Regions from separate parts of the Virgibacillus sp. GM2-2 genome, predicted to be linked through region 1. Evidence: a T-box and tRNA genes for the amino acid it is inferred to sense, from the RefSeq annotation. Region 1 holds a T-box; the other holds one or more tRNA genes.

The links. The T-box of region 1 lies ahead of ACY9Z2_RS03985 (valine--tRNA ligase). A T-box ahead of a tRNA ligase gene usually reads a tRNA of that ligase, here a tRNA-Val.
Region 2: it has a tRNA-Val gene. The T-box ahead of ACY9Z2_RS03985 (valine--tRNA ligase) is inferred to sense a tRNA for this amino acid. The anticodon was not compared.

The regions. Positions count from the first base shown of each region.
Region 1 covers NZ_JBUZWC010000002.1:46,857-54,503, forward strand. The annotation lists gene hemL (glutamate-1-semialdehyde 2,1-aminomutase) at 1-1,033, shown strand, start outside; gene ACY9Z2_RS03970 (LysM peptidoglycan-binding domain-containing protein) at 1,985-2,896, shown strand; gene ACY9Z2_RS03975 (hypothetical protein) at 3,068-3,799, shown strand; gene ACY9Z2_RS03980 (YszA family small membrane protein) at 3,796-3,984, opposite strand; T-box leader at 4,119-4,340, shown strand; gene ACY9Z2_RS03985 (valine--tRNA ligase) at 4,396-7,041, shown strand; gene ACY9Z2_RS03990 (ATP-grasp domain-containing protein) at 7,227-7,647, opposite strand, start outside.
Region 2 covers NZ_JBUZWC010000009.1:107,883-115,529, forward strand. The annotation lists gene ACY9Z2_RS12205 (NUDIX hydrolase) at 1-76, shown strand, start outside; gene ACY9Z2_RS12210 (DUF3953 domain-containing protein) at 593-796, shown strand; gene ACY9Z2_RS12215 (hypothetical protein) at 828-1,067, shown strand; gene ACY9Z2_RS12220 (CBO0543 family protein) at 1,123-1,662, opposite strand; gene ACY9Z2_RS12225 (hypothetical protein) at 1,764-2,054, opposite strand; gene ACY9Z2_RS12230 (hypothetical protein) at 2,193-2,645, shown strand; tRNA gene ACY9Z2_RS12235 (tRNA-Val) at 2,735-2,806, shown strand; gene ACY9Z2_RS12240 (PAS domain S-box protein) at 2,892-3,653, opposite strand; gene ACY9Z2_RS12245 (EAL domain-containing protein) at 3,812-6,244, shown strand; gene ACY9Z2_RS12250 (VOC family protein) at 6,491-7,345, shown strand; gene ACY9Z2_RS12255 (ABC transporter ATP-binding protein) at 7,561-7,647, shown strand, end outside.

The sequences.
Region 1 (7,647 bases):
AAGCTTTGGTGCACCTACACGAATTGAAAATAAGTTAGCTGAACTAGTTATTGAACGTGTACCGTCGATTGAAATGGTGCGCATGGTAAACTCAGGAACTGAAGCTACCATGAGTGCATTACGCGTTGCACGAGGATATACTGGACGCGATAAAATTTTAAAGTTCGAGGGTAATTATCACGGCCATGGAGATTCTCTTTTAATTAAAGCTGGTTCAGGGGTTGCGACATTAGGATTACCAGACAGTCCTGGAGTTCCAGCATCTATTGCTCAAAATACCATTACAGTACCATACAATGACATGGAAAGCTTGCGTTTGGCGTTTGCTAATTATGGTGATGACATTGCTGCAGTTATTGTAGAACCAGTTTCAGGAAATATGGGTGTGGTTCCACCAAAGGATGATTTCCTTCAAGAACTAAGGGCAATAACTAGTGAGCATGATTCTGTTCTTATTTTTGATGAAGTAATGACTGGATTCCGAGTGGGTTATAATTGTGCACAAGGTTATTATGGGGTAACACCAGATTTAACTTGTTTAGGAAAAGTAATTGGTGGTGGATTACCTGTAGGTGCTTACGGTGGTAAACGTGAAATTATGGAGAAGGTAGCCCCTGCGGGTGAAATCTATCAGGCGGGAACACTTTCTGGTAACCCACTTGCAATGGTTGCTGGATATGAAACATTACAAGGTCTTACTCCTGAATCTTATACAAAAATGAATGAAAAAGTGGATAAGCTAGTTGAAGGATTTAAACAAGCAGCAGTGGATTATTCTATTCCATTGCATATTAATCGTGCCGGATCAATGTTAGGTGTCTTTTTCACAAATGATCCTGTAGATAATTTCTCTACAGCTCAAAGTGCTAATTTAGATTATTTTGCACAGTATTACCGGGCAATGATTGAGAATGGTGTGTTCCTTCCACCATCGCAATTTGAAGGGTTATTCCTTTCAACAGCACATACAGACGAAGATATAGAAAAAACGATTACAGCTATACGGAATTCTTTTTCTGCTATACAAAAGTAAAAAAAATGCTACCAATTCTTTCTTGGTAGCATTTTTCCTGTTTACATAAGAATGGGAGTATTGGATGCATTTTCCGTAAACTGCGAACTAAAGGAAATTCATGTCTATTGTAACAGCAACATTGATTTCCGCTGCGGGCAGTCGCTTTCCGCGGGCGGCTGGTGAGCCTCCTCGTGCTTCGCACCCCGAGGTCTCACCTATGCCTATTAATCCCGCAGGAGTCGACTGTCCTCCGCTCCAATCAACTGCCAAAATAGCAGATAATTAATGTTTTTAAGCGTCCTATAAAAGAAATAATAGTTATTGAACACAACTCCAGTGGAGAAAATACACTTTGACTCCTGCGGAAAAAGCGAAGACGATGAGACCCCGCAGTGAGTGATTTTCTCACGAGGAGGCTCATCGCGAGCCCGCGGAAAGCAAAGTGTATTTTCGTAACGGCTATGGAACACTGATCATGAATTTTCACTAGTTCGCAATTTCCTTCAATTGTAAACGAAAATTTCTGTCTAAGACGCTGTTTGGTATCGGACTGAGGATGCCTTATTTGCCTATTTTAGCTTTATTTTAAGGTTTAACGGACACACGATGCCTTATTCAGCTAAAAAGTATGGTTTTTAACTGTTCTTACCCAAATAAAGAATCGTGAGTCCGATAACAACCGCATTTACCTTTATTTTTCCCAAATAAGAAATCGTGAGTCCGTTAGCTGCAATCCAGCATGTAATCATTCCATTACCCTCGAAAATGTTACTTCACCAGCCTTACTGGAAGCGGAAATCACCGTTGCTGTTAGCCTTATCTTAAATTTTCACTGCTTTGCAATTACTTCGATCTCACTTTCTACTCATGAAATAAAGAGCCTTATAAACATTCATATATTCCTACCTTGTTTCATATAGTTGTATAAAACATTTGTTTATTTTTAAGTGTTAGGAAGGAGGAAGTATGTTGTCACAAGAAAATCCAGTATTTAGCTTTGAGTTAAATGAATCGCTTTATTTTGAACCGGGACAGGAAGTAGCGGAGATTTTAGGTATTTCACTGGATCCAGAAATTTCGATACAACCATTTAATGATTACATATCTATAAGAGGTGTAATTGAATTGAATGGCGAATATCAACGTGTAAGTGAAAGTAGATCAGGCGATGAAAATTATCCTGATTTAGACGATTTTCCTTCACGGCGTTACGTTGAACAGGTATTTGAGGCGGAACGTGGTGAAACATCATTTTCCCACCGTTTTCCTGTTGAGATTTCGGTTCCTACTTATCGCGTAAATGATCTTGATGATGTAACCGTTTCTGTTGACTACTTTGACTATGAGCTTCCAGATCAGAATCAAATACGCTTATCTTCCATCATTGCTATTCAAGGAATTAATGAATTAGCCGAGTCACCAGAACAAGTTGAAGATGAAGTGGAAGAGCAGAATCAAGTACTTGCTGAGGATGTAGAGGAAACATTTCGTTTTGATTGGAAAAATCAATATGAAGAAGAACAGGAAGAAGAGACGGATGCCCCTGTTGAATATGCACAAACTCGAGAGGAGCATGAAGAAGAGGTAGCGATAGAGGAAGAAAGTAATGACCCACCGTCATCTATTGTTCATTCCCCAGAGCAAGAAGGTTCCGAGAAACCTGAAGGAGAAAAAATCGATTACTTGTCCAACATGTTTAGAGAGACAGAAGAGAATTATACAAAAATGAGATTATGCATTGTGCAGGATAATGATACCATTGAAACCATCGCTGAACGCTATCAAGTAAATCCGCTTGTCATCTCAAAGCAAAATAACCTAGAAGATGAAGAGGTGGATGAAGGTCAATTACTGTATATACCTGTCCAACATCAAAAATAAATTTTGACAAATCAATATATTATCCCCTTGTTTATTATTTTTGGCTTAATGGTTACCCGGTAGATCTTCAGTCAAGCCTCTAATCGAAACTTGACTGAAGATACACTTGAGGTAATGTAGTCATCTAGTGTTAACAAGGGGGTTAATGTTTTCGAAAGGTGGAAAATATCCATGAAAAATAATAGAAATTTATATACATATGGAAAAGAATTAACAATACAAGACATCTTTCGAAATATAGGCTATGCTCACAAAGGAACTTCACAAATCATTCCGCTCAATCATGAAGAAGTAAAAAATACGTTTGTACAGTACTTAGAAAAGAATGAACAAGATCGTCAGCGCTTTGATCAATACATAGATGAATTTGAACAAAAACGGTACATGTCACCGGTTGAATTATTGGTTTGTACGCATTATCGAGATATTGCATATGTTTACAACGAATTGTTTAACAGAATTAATCAATTTACCAGCACTCTTTCTGAAACTAATGAGTGGAAATATTGTCGTTGTTACGGCAATAAAAATATTAAAAGTTTGCTTGTAAAACGACATTTGTACCAGAATAGTCATGAAGCGTTTTTTCATGGTAATGCAGTAATTGACGTTGCAGCAATGATAAAATACCATTACGAATACTACCAATGGGAAGAGAGAAGTCTCTCTGATCTATTCTCAGACTATACTTCAGAAAATCCACTTAAACAAATAGAACTACACTTATTAGCTATTTATTTATTGAATCCAATAAACTATTTTAAAGCAGTAGAGAGCTATGCCACGAATGCTTCAGATAAAACGATGATTCAACACGTGATTTTTCTAAAACGTAATCAACAATGGCTCATCAAGATGGCGGAATGGACACATGAAAATTTGACATTGGATGAAACGGATTAAATCCATTCCAAATAAAAAGCAATAAAAATTCCGATAATGATTCCTAACAAAAATACGTCAAAAGTTGTTGGGAAAAATAAAGTCCTAATTAGTTGGAAAATTAATATCGGTAGCGTGACTTTTTCAAGAACGCAAATACAGTGTCTTGCCCATGGTGGTATTTTGTATCTATAATAACGTCCCATTTTTTATCACATCCTTCACATAATCCGTAATTTTTATTATAATATGTTTACACACATTGTTTTTGTGCAGAATATAAAATAACACTTGATTTACTAGGAAGAAATAGGTAATATAGATAAAACAAACAGGATAGTTAAAAGCGATGAATGGGAAGAGTACAAGATAATACCTTAAGAGAGGGAAATGGTTGCTGAGAATTTCCTAGGATTATTAACTTGGAAGGTCGCCCAAGATGCTACTTCTTTGAAATACGAGTAGAAGAAGTCGGATAAAACCGTTAAAAATGACGAGTGTGTAGGCTATTTTAGCCTGCAAACAAAGGTGGTACCACGGAAACAGTCTTTTCGTCCTTTATTGGATGAAAGGATTTTTTTATTGTTTAAAATCAGTACTCAAAGGAGGAAAAAGTCATGTCAGAAAAACCGAAAAATGCATTACCTCCAAAATATGATCCACAAGCAGTTGAGAAAAATCGTTACCAGTTTTGGCTTGATGGAAAATATTTTGAAGCGACAGGAGATAAAAACAAGGAGCCGTTTACAATTGTAATACCTCCTCCAAACGTTACTGGACGTTTACATTTAGGGCATGCATGGGACACAGCTATGCAAGACACTGTCTCAAGAATGAAACGGATGCAGGGCTATGACGTATTGTGGCTACCAGGTATGGATCATGCTGGTATTGCTACACAGGCCAAGGTTGAAGCAAAATTAAAGGGAAAAGGGCAGTCACGTTATGATTTAGGACGAGAAAAATTTGTTGAAAAGGTCTGGGACTGGAAAGAAGAATATGCAAGCTTCATTCGACAGCAGTGGGAGAAGCTTGGTCTTGGACTAGATTATTCCCGTGAACGTTTTACGATGGATGAAGGATTATCTGATGCAGTACGAGAAGTTTTTGTTACGTTGTATAATAAAGGATTAATTTACCGTGGTGAATATATCATTAATTGGGATCCAAAAACAAAAACAGCACTTTCCGACATTGAGGTAATTCATAAAGAAATTCAAGGTCATTTTTATCATTTGCGTTACCCGATTAAAGATAGCGATGAAGCAATTGAAATTGCTACTACTCGACCAGAGACGATGTTAGGTGATACTGCTATTGCGGTACATCCGAAAGATGATCGTTACAAGCACTTAGTAGGTAAAAAGGTAATCTTACCTATTGTGGGACGAGAGATTGAAATTGTAGAAGATGACTATGTTGACATGGAATTCGGATCAGGGGCTGTTAAGATTACTCCCGCGCATGACCCGAATGACTTTGAAATCGGTAATCGACATAACTTAGAACGGGTTCTTGTTATGAACGAAGATGGCACGATGAATGATAACGCAGGTAAATACCAAGGGATGGATCGCTTTGAATGCCGTAAGCAAATTGTTAACGATTTAAAAGATCTTGGCGTACTGTTTAAAGTTGAAGAACATATGCATACAGTTGGACATTCTGAGCGAAGTGACGCTGTCGTTGAACCATACTTGTCTACACAATGGTTTGTAGATATGCAACCGTTAGCGGATGCATCCGTTGAAATGCAGCAAAGTGAGAAAAAGGTTAATTTTGTTCCTGATCGTTTTGAAAATACGTATTTACGTTGGATGGATAATATTCGAGACTGGTGTATTTCAAGACAACTCTGGTGGGGACATCGAATTCCTGCATGGTACCACAAAGAAACAAACGAAATTTACGTTGGTAAAGAAGCTCCAGCTGATAGTGAAAATTGGGAACAGGATGAAGATGTGTTAGATACATGGTTTTCTTCCGCTCTATGGCCATTTTCAACGATGGGCTGGCCAGACAAAGACGCTGAAGATTTCAAACGTTATTTTCCAACCGATGTACTGGTAACTGGTTACGACATCATATTTTTCTGGGTTGCACGTATGATTTTTCAGTCAAAAGAATTTAATGATGAACGACCATTTAAAGATGTATTAATTCACGGACTTATTCGTGATGCAGATGGTCGCAAAATGAGTAAATCACTTGGAAATGGTGTCGATCCAATGGATGTTATCGATAAATATGGAGCGGATTCATTACGTTACTTCCTTTTAACAGGAGCATCACCTGGCCAAGATCTACGTTTTTATTGGGAAAAGGTTGAAGCAACTTGGAATTTTGCCAATAAAATATGGAATGCTTCACGATTCTGTCTGATGAATATGGAAGATTTTGCTTATGAAGATATTGATTTGTCAGGTGAAAAGTCTGTTGCAGATAATTGGATTTTAACTAGATTAAACGAGACCATTGAACAAGTAACGAAGAATACTGCTAAATATGAGTTTGGTGAAGCAGGTCGATATTTATACAATTTCATTTGGGATGACTTATGTGACTGGTATATTGAAATGGCCAAACTGCCATTATATGGTGATGATGCCGAGAAGAAAAAGACGACCCAATCGATCCTGGCGTATGTACTAGACAACACAATGCGCATGCTTCATCCATTCATGCCATTCATTACAGAAGAAATTTGGCAACAGCTTCCTCATCAAGGTGAGTCCATCACAATCGCTAGCTGGCCAGAGGTTCGTACGGATTTACATGATGAACAAGCTAAACAAGAAATGGAACAATTGGTTTCAATTATCAAATCAGTTCGGAATATCCGTGCGGAAGTAAATACGCCTATGTCGAAACAAGTAAAGCTTTTAATCCAAGCTGAAAATGATTCCACAGTAGCCGAGTTGGAAACTAATAGAAACTATATCGAACGTTTCTGTAATACCGATGAGTTGAAAATCGCAGCATCAATTGATATTCCAGAAAAGGCGATGTCAGCAGTGGTTACGGGAGCAGAATTATTTCTACCGCTTGAAGGTTTAATCGATCTTGATAAGGAACGGGCAAGACTGGAAAGCGAATTGGAAAAATGGAGTAAGGAAGTTGAACGCGTTCAAAAGAAATTAGCAAATGAAGGCTTTGTTAAAAAAGCACCAGAGGCTGTAGTTGCTGAAGAAAAACAGAAAGAAAAAGATTATCTAGAAAAGCATGCTAAAGTAAAAGCACGTTTACTTGAACTAAATGCTTAACAAAAAAGCGGAATTTCATGTAAAAATGAAATTCCGCTTTTTAACGTATACTATCCTGTCTTAATATATAACATTGCTATGTTGATTGATTTCCTTTCTAGCAGTCAGCACTCATCGCACAATCAGGGGCTCAACTACCATTCAGTGGGGGAGAAAAAGAAACCCCCACTGAATGAAGCTTCACTTTATAGTTGGTTTATGATATGTTTCATGTATTTTTGCAGAATGTTTATATCACTTACTGCGCTTAACGTCCGTGAACCAACTACATCCTCAATCTCATTAAATTGTAATGTTCCATCAACACTAAATAAAAAATCAATACCCACCATATCAAATGAAAAATAATTAATGATCGTATCTATTAATCTTTTTTCACTTTCATTTAACGAATACCAAGTCGCAGAACCACCAAGCTTAAAATTTGCTCGGAAATCTTTCTTATTTTCACGAAGCACTGCTCCTACTATCTCTTTCCCGATAACAAAAACGCGTAAGTCTTTTCCGTGAATAACTTTACTAGATTGTTTAATAATGGTTGTTGAATGTATTCTTGGTAAATTTGCTACTAATTCATATTCATTATTTATTAGAAAAACTTGTTTT
Region 2 (7,647 bases), on a different contig from region 1:
AGATGTTAGACCGAGTGCGGTTGCGAAGAAAATAGTAGAAGGTGAATTAGAGTATGAAGGCTTTAATAGGATTTAATAGGATTATTGGTATCTTGGTAATAGGTGTTTTTGGATATTATCTATTCGGGGATTTTAATCCACTATAGAAATTCTTTTTACTTTAGTGGGTTTACAGTTTTTTCTCTTAGGGCTAAAAAATGTCATAAATAAAGAAAAGCATGAGGGTTATTTATATTTAATCACAGGAATATTTGTAGGGATAGGAACTGTTGTATTCGTTTAGTCTCCAAAATGTAATATAGAAAAAGAGGGAAAATTGATGCTTAACATGAAAGAACTTAATACTGTAGGAAAAGTAAATTTTGTAATGGGAATTTCTTTTTTCTTGCTCGGTCTTTATTTATATATTAAAAATTTTGATGGGGACATAATCACTACTAAACAGTACTTATCAATAACTTTTCTATGTATTGGGTTATCACTTTTTATCAGTACTTATTTTTATCAGAAGGATAACATCTAAGGTAAAAAACAAAAGAGGTAGTTGAAACTGACCATGAAGATTCTAGATATAACTAAATTGTTTATGGCAATGTCAGCTGGAATAGTTGCTATTTTATATTTTGTTGGAGTGTCCGATATACCGCTAAACTTTTATATGCCTTTTATGGGAATGTATTTTTTGTTATCTGGAATTGAAAAAATTTTGAAGAAAGTTAAAATTGATGGTTATATCTTCTTTGTAACAGGCCTTATTGTTACAGTAGTGTCAATGTACATTCTCGTTTTTAGATAATTGAAGCATTGATAGAGGTGAAAAGCTGGATATGAAATTTTTTGAAAAAGCGACCATGCTTATAGCAATTATAATGGCAATATTTTTTATCTTATATATCTTGGGTATTTACAGAATGCCAGAAAATGTTATGTTTTCTATTTTGGGCCTGTATTGCTTATTATCAGGCATCAGACAAATCAACAATAAAGAGAAAGTGTGGGGATATATTTATGTTGCTATAGGATTAATTATGTCGCTAGGAACGCTTTGTATTATCTCAACAACATAAAATACATAGTGATATTATAATTAACCTGGTTCATAAGGAAGATAAACCAGCTACATTAATTATTTTTGTTTCTTACTTCAATCGAATAAAGTTTATCCACTATCCACTTAATTAAAATGGTTAATAGGATGTATATTGGAAAAGAATAGATGGATTTCCATGCATATGGCTTATAAATATCCATATAAACCAACAACGGTTCCAGCACGAAGGAAAAAATAAGGGAGAGTATTACAGAAACAATTATGTAATTTTTCCAATTAGGGAAGCGTTGATACAGATACATGAAAATGATGGAAGCCATTATATCCACAAAAATAATACGTGGCCCCCATGGTAATACCATCGCTGGATAATCCCAAAGTGTAAATTCTGCCCCTAGAATATCCAGATACATAATGATTGGTAAAATAATAAAGCCGTATAGAAGGTTTTTTGTGAGCATAGACCGATCTACTAGCTTTAGCCATAGGTAAAAAACCAACAATGTACATGCAAATAATATACACCATTGAATGGAAAAAACAACTTCTTCTATCCAGTACCTTTCCCTTAGGGAACTTAGTTTTTCTTGTACTTCTTTAATTTTTAACATATTGACTGAGGAATAAAACATTATAGTAACTTTCCTTTATTCTTTTTTATTATTTTTTACTAAAATCAAATTTATAAACATGTACAGTGGATTAAATTCTTTTAACCTTCCATTTGGTCAATTTGTCGCTGCATTTTCTCCATTTTTCGTTGCAGTTTTTCCGTTTCTTTGGTCATCTTAACAATTTGTTTATGCAAATCACTTTCTCGTCGGTTTCGAGGTTGCAGATTCACTTTTTCTTGCTTAGCTTGTTCACGTGCTAATGTAGCACCATACATGGCTAATAGACTTGCTATTGTATTCAAAAATAGTGCAATGTATTCTAGTTTTGCCGGAAGATCTTCGTCATCAAAATCATTGTCTATTATTATTCCTTCAATTCGATTAGGCAAAATACTCCCTCTTTTCATTACAGTGTTCTACTCATTGTATTCAGAGTCAGAGCATTTGTCCCAGCGTTAAATAAATTTAGAAAATTGGAACTTTTGGCAGCCTTGTATCGTACAAAAATTAGTAGGAGGTTACTTAAGATGAAAAAATATACGATAATTGCTTTTTTTCTTATTTTGGCGATTCTGATTGTCTTGCCGTTTACCAAGATTGGAAGACCAGATCCAATTGAATTAACTGTTACTACAGAAGATGGTAAAGAATTTCCGATTGAAATGGGTATGTTTTGTGCTGAAAGTTTTCTTTTTAGGCAATGCGAATTTTTAGATGAGAATTCAAATGTTCCACCTAAGCCAGTAACCGTTTCCGTTGTTGAAGTTATTGCGTTTCGCTTTGCAGAAAGTCCAGATAACTTACAACTGCAGCGACAAAATATTGATGGAGACCTTACAGAAGGTAGAGATTATATGGATGATGAAAGGAAAGAAATTATTGTACCAAAGAAAAAAGGAATTCATGTGTACGAAATAAAGGCAGAATGGGGGAAATACGACATGACTGCAATTTATAAATTTTCCATTAAAGTTCAGTAAAAATGTCTCCGAGTTATTATAGGGAGAATGAAAAATACCTTGCAAGAAATTTTAGTGAAGGATATAATAGGAGAAATTATCTTCTACACGAGCCGTTAGTTCAGCGGGAGAATACTTGCTTGACAGGCAAGGGGTCACTGGTTCAAATCCAGTACGGCTCATTAAGAGGAAAGCCACTTTCTTTTATGGAAAGTGGCTTTAGTAGTATTTATTTAGTAGGAACTACCTTCCTTGTGATGCTATAAATCAGCTAACCCCGAGACCAAAATACTTTAAAGCATCCTTAACAGATGTCAATGTTGGAGTGGAATCAAAATGAATGCCTTGTTTGGCTGCGGTTAAGGCTAATTCTGGTCGAAGCCCTGTCAGGATTGTTTCTACTCCTATTAATGACAATACACTCGTAATTCGAAAAATGTATTCTGTAACAATGTTATCTAATTTATGAATTCCTGAGAAATCAATAATCAAATGTTCTATGTCCTGCTTTTGAACATTTTCTGGTACATTCATGAGAATTTGGGTAGCTCTTTCTTCGTCTATAGACCCCATTAAAGGTAGTACAGCAATTTTATCCATAAGTGGCACCAATGTGGAAGAAAGCTTATTTATTTCCTTCAGCATTTCGTTCTGCTTGTTTTCCGTTGTTTTTTTCCCTGTTATATCACGTATATAGCTTTGAATAGCCTTTGTCTTGCCAATTTGCACTGGATGGCAGTAAAGTTCTACTTGAGTTGTTGTTCCATCCTTTTTATAAACGAACTCTTCAATCACATTTGCTGGTTGGTTGTAAGCAGAATCAATTCTGGTTTCGATTGCCGATTTAGATGAATCTCTAAAAATATCAAGTGGATTTTCGCCAATAATTTCTTCTTTGGAAGTTTTAAAAAATTTTTCAGCTGCACGATTAACATAGAGGATTTTTAGTTTTGTGTGGATAATCAACGGTTCTAAAGCATACTCCATTACTTGCTTATAGTCAATATTTGATATATTTTCTTCACTCATCCTGATTCCTCCTTACGTCTAAGCTTAGAATAACGCTACAAATTAAGCAAGAATTCTACTATTTTTTTCTGAATAATGTATTTCAGATAACATATGTAGTATTATATTACTAGATTTATACAATAAAAACGGTACATCACTAGAAAGGCATGATCATCGTGCATCTAACGAGTCAATACAATACTTCACTTGTCCTTCTTTCGATAGTAATTGCAATAATATCTTCCTATACCGCTCTTAGTCTAGCAAACCGACTAATTGTCGCTAAAGGGTACATGCGAAACGTCTGGGTGGTAGCTGGTGCCATTTCACTTGGGTTTGGAATATGGTCCATGCACTTTATTGCAATGCTCGCCTTTCATCTGGAGATACAGGTAACCTACAATCTTATTCTTGTGATTTTATCTATTATTCTAGCGGTAATATCTTGTGGAATTGCTTTTTTTATTGTTAGTAAAGGATTACGGCAAAAAATACATATGAGTATCGGAGCATTTTTTATTGGAACAGGTATTGTTTCCATGCATTATGTTGGAATGGCATCCATGCAAATGAATGCAACGATCGCATACAATTTAGTACTATTACTATTATCATTTTTAATCGCTTTCGGGGCTGCATTTGTAGCTTTATATTTATTATTCTATTTTCAAACCGATTCAAATAAACTAGGTGTCCAAGTGAGAAAAGTCGGAAGTGCGGTCATCATGGGAATAGCAATTGCCGGAATGCATTATACCGGTATGGCAGCCGCTAGCTTCCACTCACAATCGAACCATACGGAACATACCTTTGGGCTTGCCGTTAACAATACTGCAATGGCCTATGGTGTCGGTCTTGGGATGTTTGTTATTCTAGCATTTGTTGTAACTGGAATATACTCAGATAAACGGTTTCAATTAAAGTCATCTGAACTCGAGTTTATCGACAATATGTATCAAACCGTTGTAATGAGTGCTAATGATGCCGTAATGTTGTGTGACGCTCAAGGAATTATTATTGCTTGGAATTCTGGTGCGGAAAAAATTTTTGGATATAAAGCAACGGAAGCTATTGGACAAAATTTACAAATCATCATTCCAGAGGATTACCGAGAAGCACATGAAAAAGGAATGAAGCGCTATATAGAAACAAAAAATACACACGTAATTGGTAAGACAGTAGAATTACAAGGTTTACGAAAAAATGGAAATGTTTTTCCAATCGAATTGTCCATCTCCACTTTTAACAAAGATAAGGAAATATTTTTCAGTGGGATTATACGAGATATATCCGAACGAAAAAAAGCAGAAGAAAAGATTACAGAATTGGTCTACCGTGATCCACTAACCAATTTACCGAATCGTCGTTTTTTAAATAACCATTTAGTGATGTGTATCGAACAGGCTGCAATCAATGATCAACTTTTAGCAGTGATGTTTATTGATCTAGATCGTTTTAAAACAATAAATGATACATTAGGACATGGTGCAGGTGACCGTTTACTTGTAGAAGTCGCCAAACGAATGGAGTCCTGTATTGCAAAAAAAGACATGCTTTCACGTCAAGGTGGAGACGAATACATCTTGGTATTTCCTAACACGACTCACAAAGAAGTAGCAAATGTTGCGAAAAAACTTTTAGAAACACTTAGCCATTCGTTTGTACTAGATAACAACGAATTATTTATCTCAGGCTCCATCGGAATTAGTATGTATCCAGAAGATGGGACAGAAGTTGATGTGTTAATTAAAAATGCAGACACCTCCATGTATCGGGCGAAGGAGCTTGGGAAAAATAATTATCAGTTTTTTACCGCAGATTTAAATAATATTATTGCGGACAAAATGAATCTGGAAATGGGATTGCGCAAAGCGCTAGAGAAAGAAGAATTTGAGTTATACTATCAACCACAAGTTCACGTGAAAACTGGAAAAATAAAAGGAGTAGAGGCACTACTTAGATGGAATCATGAAGAACTTGGTTTAGTTTCTCCAAATGATTTTATTCCACTAGCGGAGGAAACTGGCCTCATTGTCCCAATTGGTAAATGGGTAATGAAAGAAGCATGTAGACAAGCTACTATTTGGCAAGAAGATGGTCATACAAAACTAAGGGTAAGCTTAAATATATCAGCATTGCAATTTCAGCAACCTGATTTTGTGGAAACCGTAGAAGAAATATTAAATACAACGGGATTAGAAGCATGTTATCTAGAATTAGAACTAACCGAGAGTATTGTCCAAAATCCTGTCTATGCTTTACCAATTATGGAAAAATTAAAAGCCATGGGCGTAACTTTGTCACTCGATGATTTTGGTACTGGCTATTCTTCATTAAGCTATTTACGATCTTTTCCACTGGATACGTTAAAAATTGATAAATTATTTATTGATAATATCCATGATCACAAAGACGCAGCTATTGTCAAAACCATTATTAGTATGGCAAATAGTCTGAACCTGAATGTTATAGCAGAAGGTGTCGAAACACCTGATCAGCTAAATTCACTTTACCAATATGAAGGTGATGAGTATCAAGGGTATTTGTTCAGTAAACCTGTATCATCTACAGAGTTCCAAAAATTGATAGAGAAACGTGTAAAAGTATGATGACAGTAGAGAATTTTGTTAAAAAATACAGTAGTTCTATTAAATAGGACTACTGTATTTTTTGGGAGGTAAGAAAGTTTTAATCCTTTCTTACTGCATAAGTGTAACTATGGATTGGCGATAAGCCAGGTTTTCTAATGTAAGGATGTGGATATTTAGTATTATCACTACACTATTGACATTAATTAATTACTAAATTATACTTACTTACAAAAGGTAACTAATAATCGTAGGAGGCAATCCAATATGGAACAGAAATTTTTCCAAGAACCGAGTACATTTGTCGGTAATGTAGAAATAAATGTAACAAATTTAAAAAGCTCATTAGATTTTTACAGAGATGTAATCGGGTTTCAAATACTAGAACAATCAGAAAAGAAAGCTTTACTTACCGCTGACGGTAAAACGGCTCTTTTAACAATTGTACAACCAGAAAATGTAGTGCCAAAACAAGAACGGACAACAGGGTTATACCATTTTGCTATACTTCTACCTAATCGGTTAGAGTTAGCAAAAATTATAAAGCATTTTAGCGAGCTGAACGTTCGTTTAGGAGCTTCCGATCACCTTGTTAGTGAAGCACTTTACTTAAATGATCCAGATGGAAATGGAATTGAAATATATACGGATCGATCTTCATCCACATGGACATGGGTAAACAATGAAGTGAAAATGACCGTAGATCCGTTAGACTTTCAAGATATTATAAAAGAACTAGGGAACGATCGATGGTCTGGACTCCCAGTTAATACAGTAATGGGTCATATACACTTACATGTATCGGAATTAGAAAAGACAGAAGAGTTCTATAGTAAGGGACTCGGCTTCTCGATAGTATGCCGATTTGGCGGACAAGCACTTTTCATTTCTACTGGCGGTTACCATCATCATATTGGTTTAAACACGTGGAATGGAGTAGGTGCCCATGCATCAGCGAAAAATGCGGTTGGGTTACAATCATTTACTTTGGTACTTTCAAGTGAAGATTCTAGAAAAGAAGTGGTTGATCAATTGAAAGGATTAGGGTATGAGGTGAAAGGTAAGGATGGAATTTTTGTTACGAAAGATCCTTCAGGTAATGTGATTCAGTTAACTGTCTAAGGAAAGTAATAATAGGCGCAACTCTCCTTGTGATGGTTGTGTCTTTTTTTTATGCAAAAAAATACTAGTATATCCAGTAGCCATAAACAGTAGCAAACACCAAACTTCTACAATTTAACTACTTTAATACTAAACTTTTGTTAGAATATAAACAGTGAAACAGGAAAGGCCACTTTTAGAAACCCTCTATATTTTTTAGAAGACAGGAGAATATAATGAAAAAACCAAAAAAACAGGTGGGGTTAAAACCATTCATTTCACTAGTTCTATCAACGAATATACCAAAAATGGCTCTTACCTTT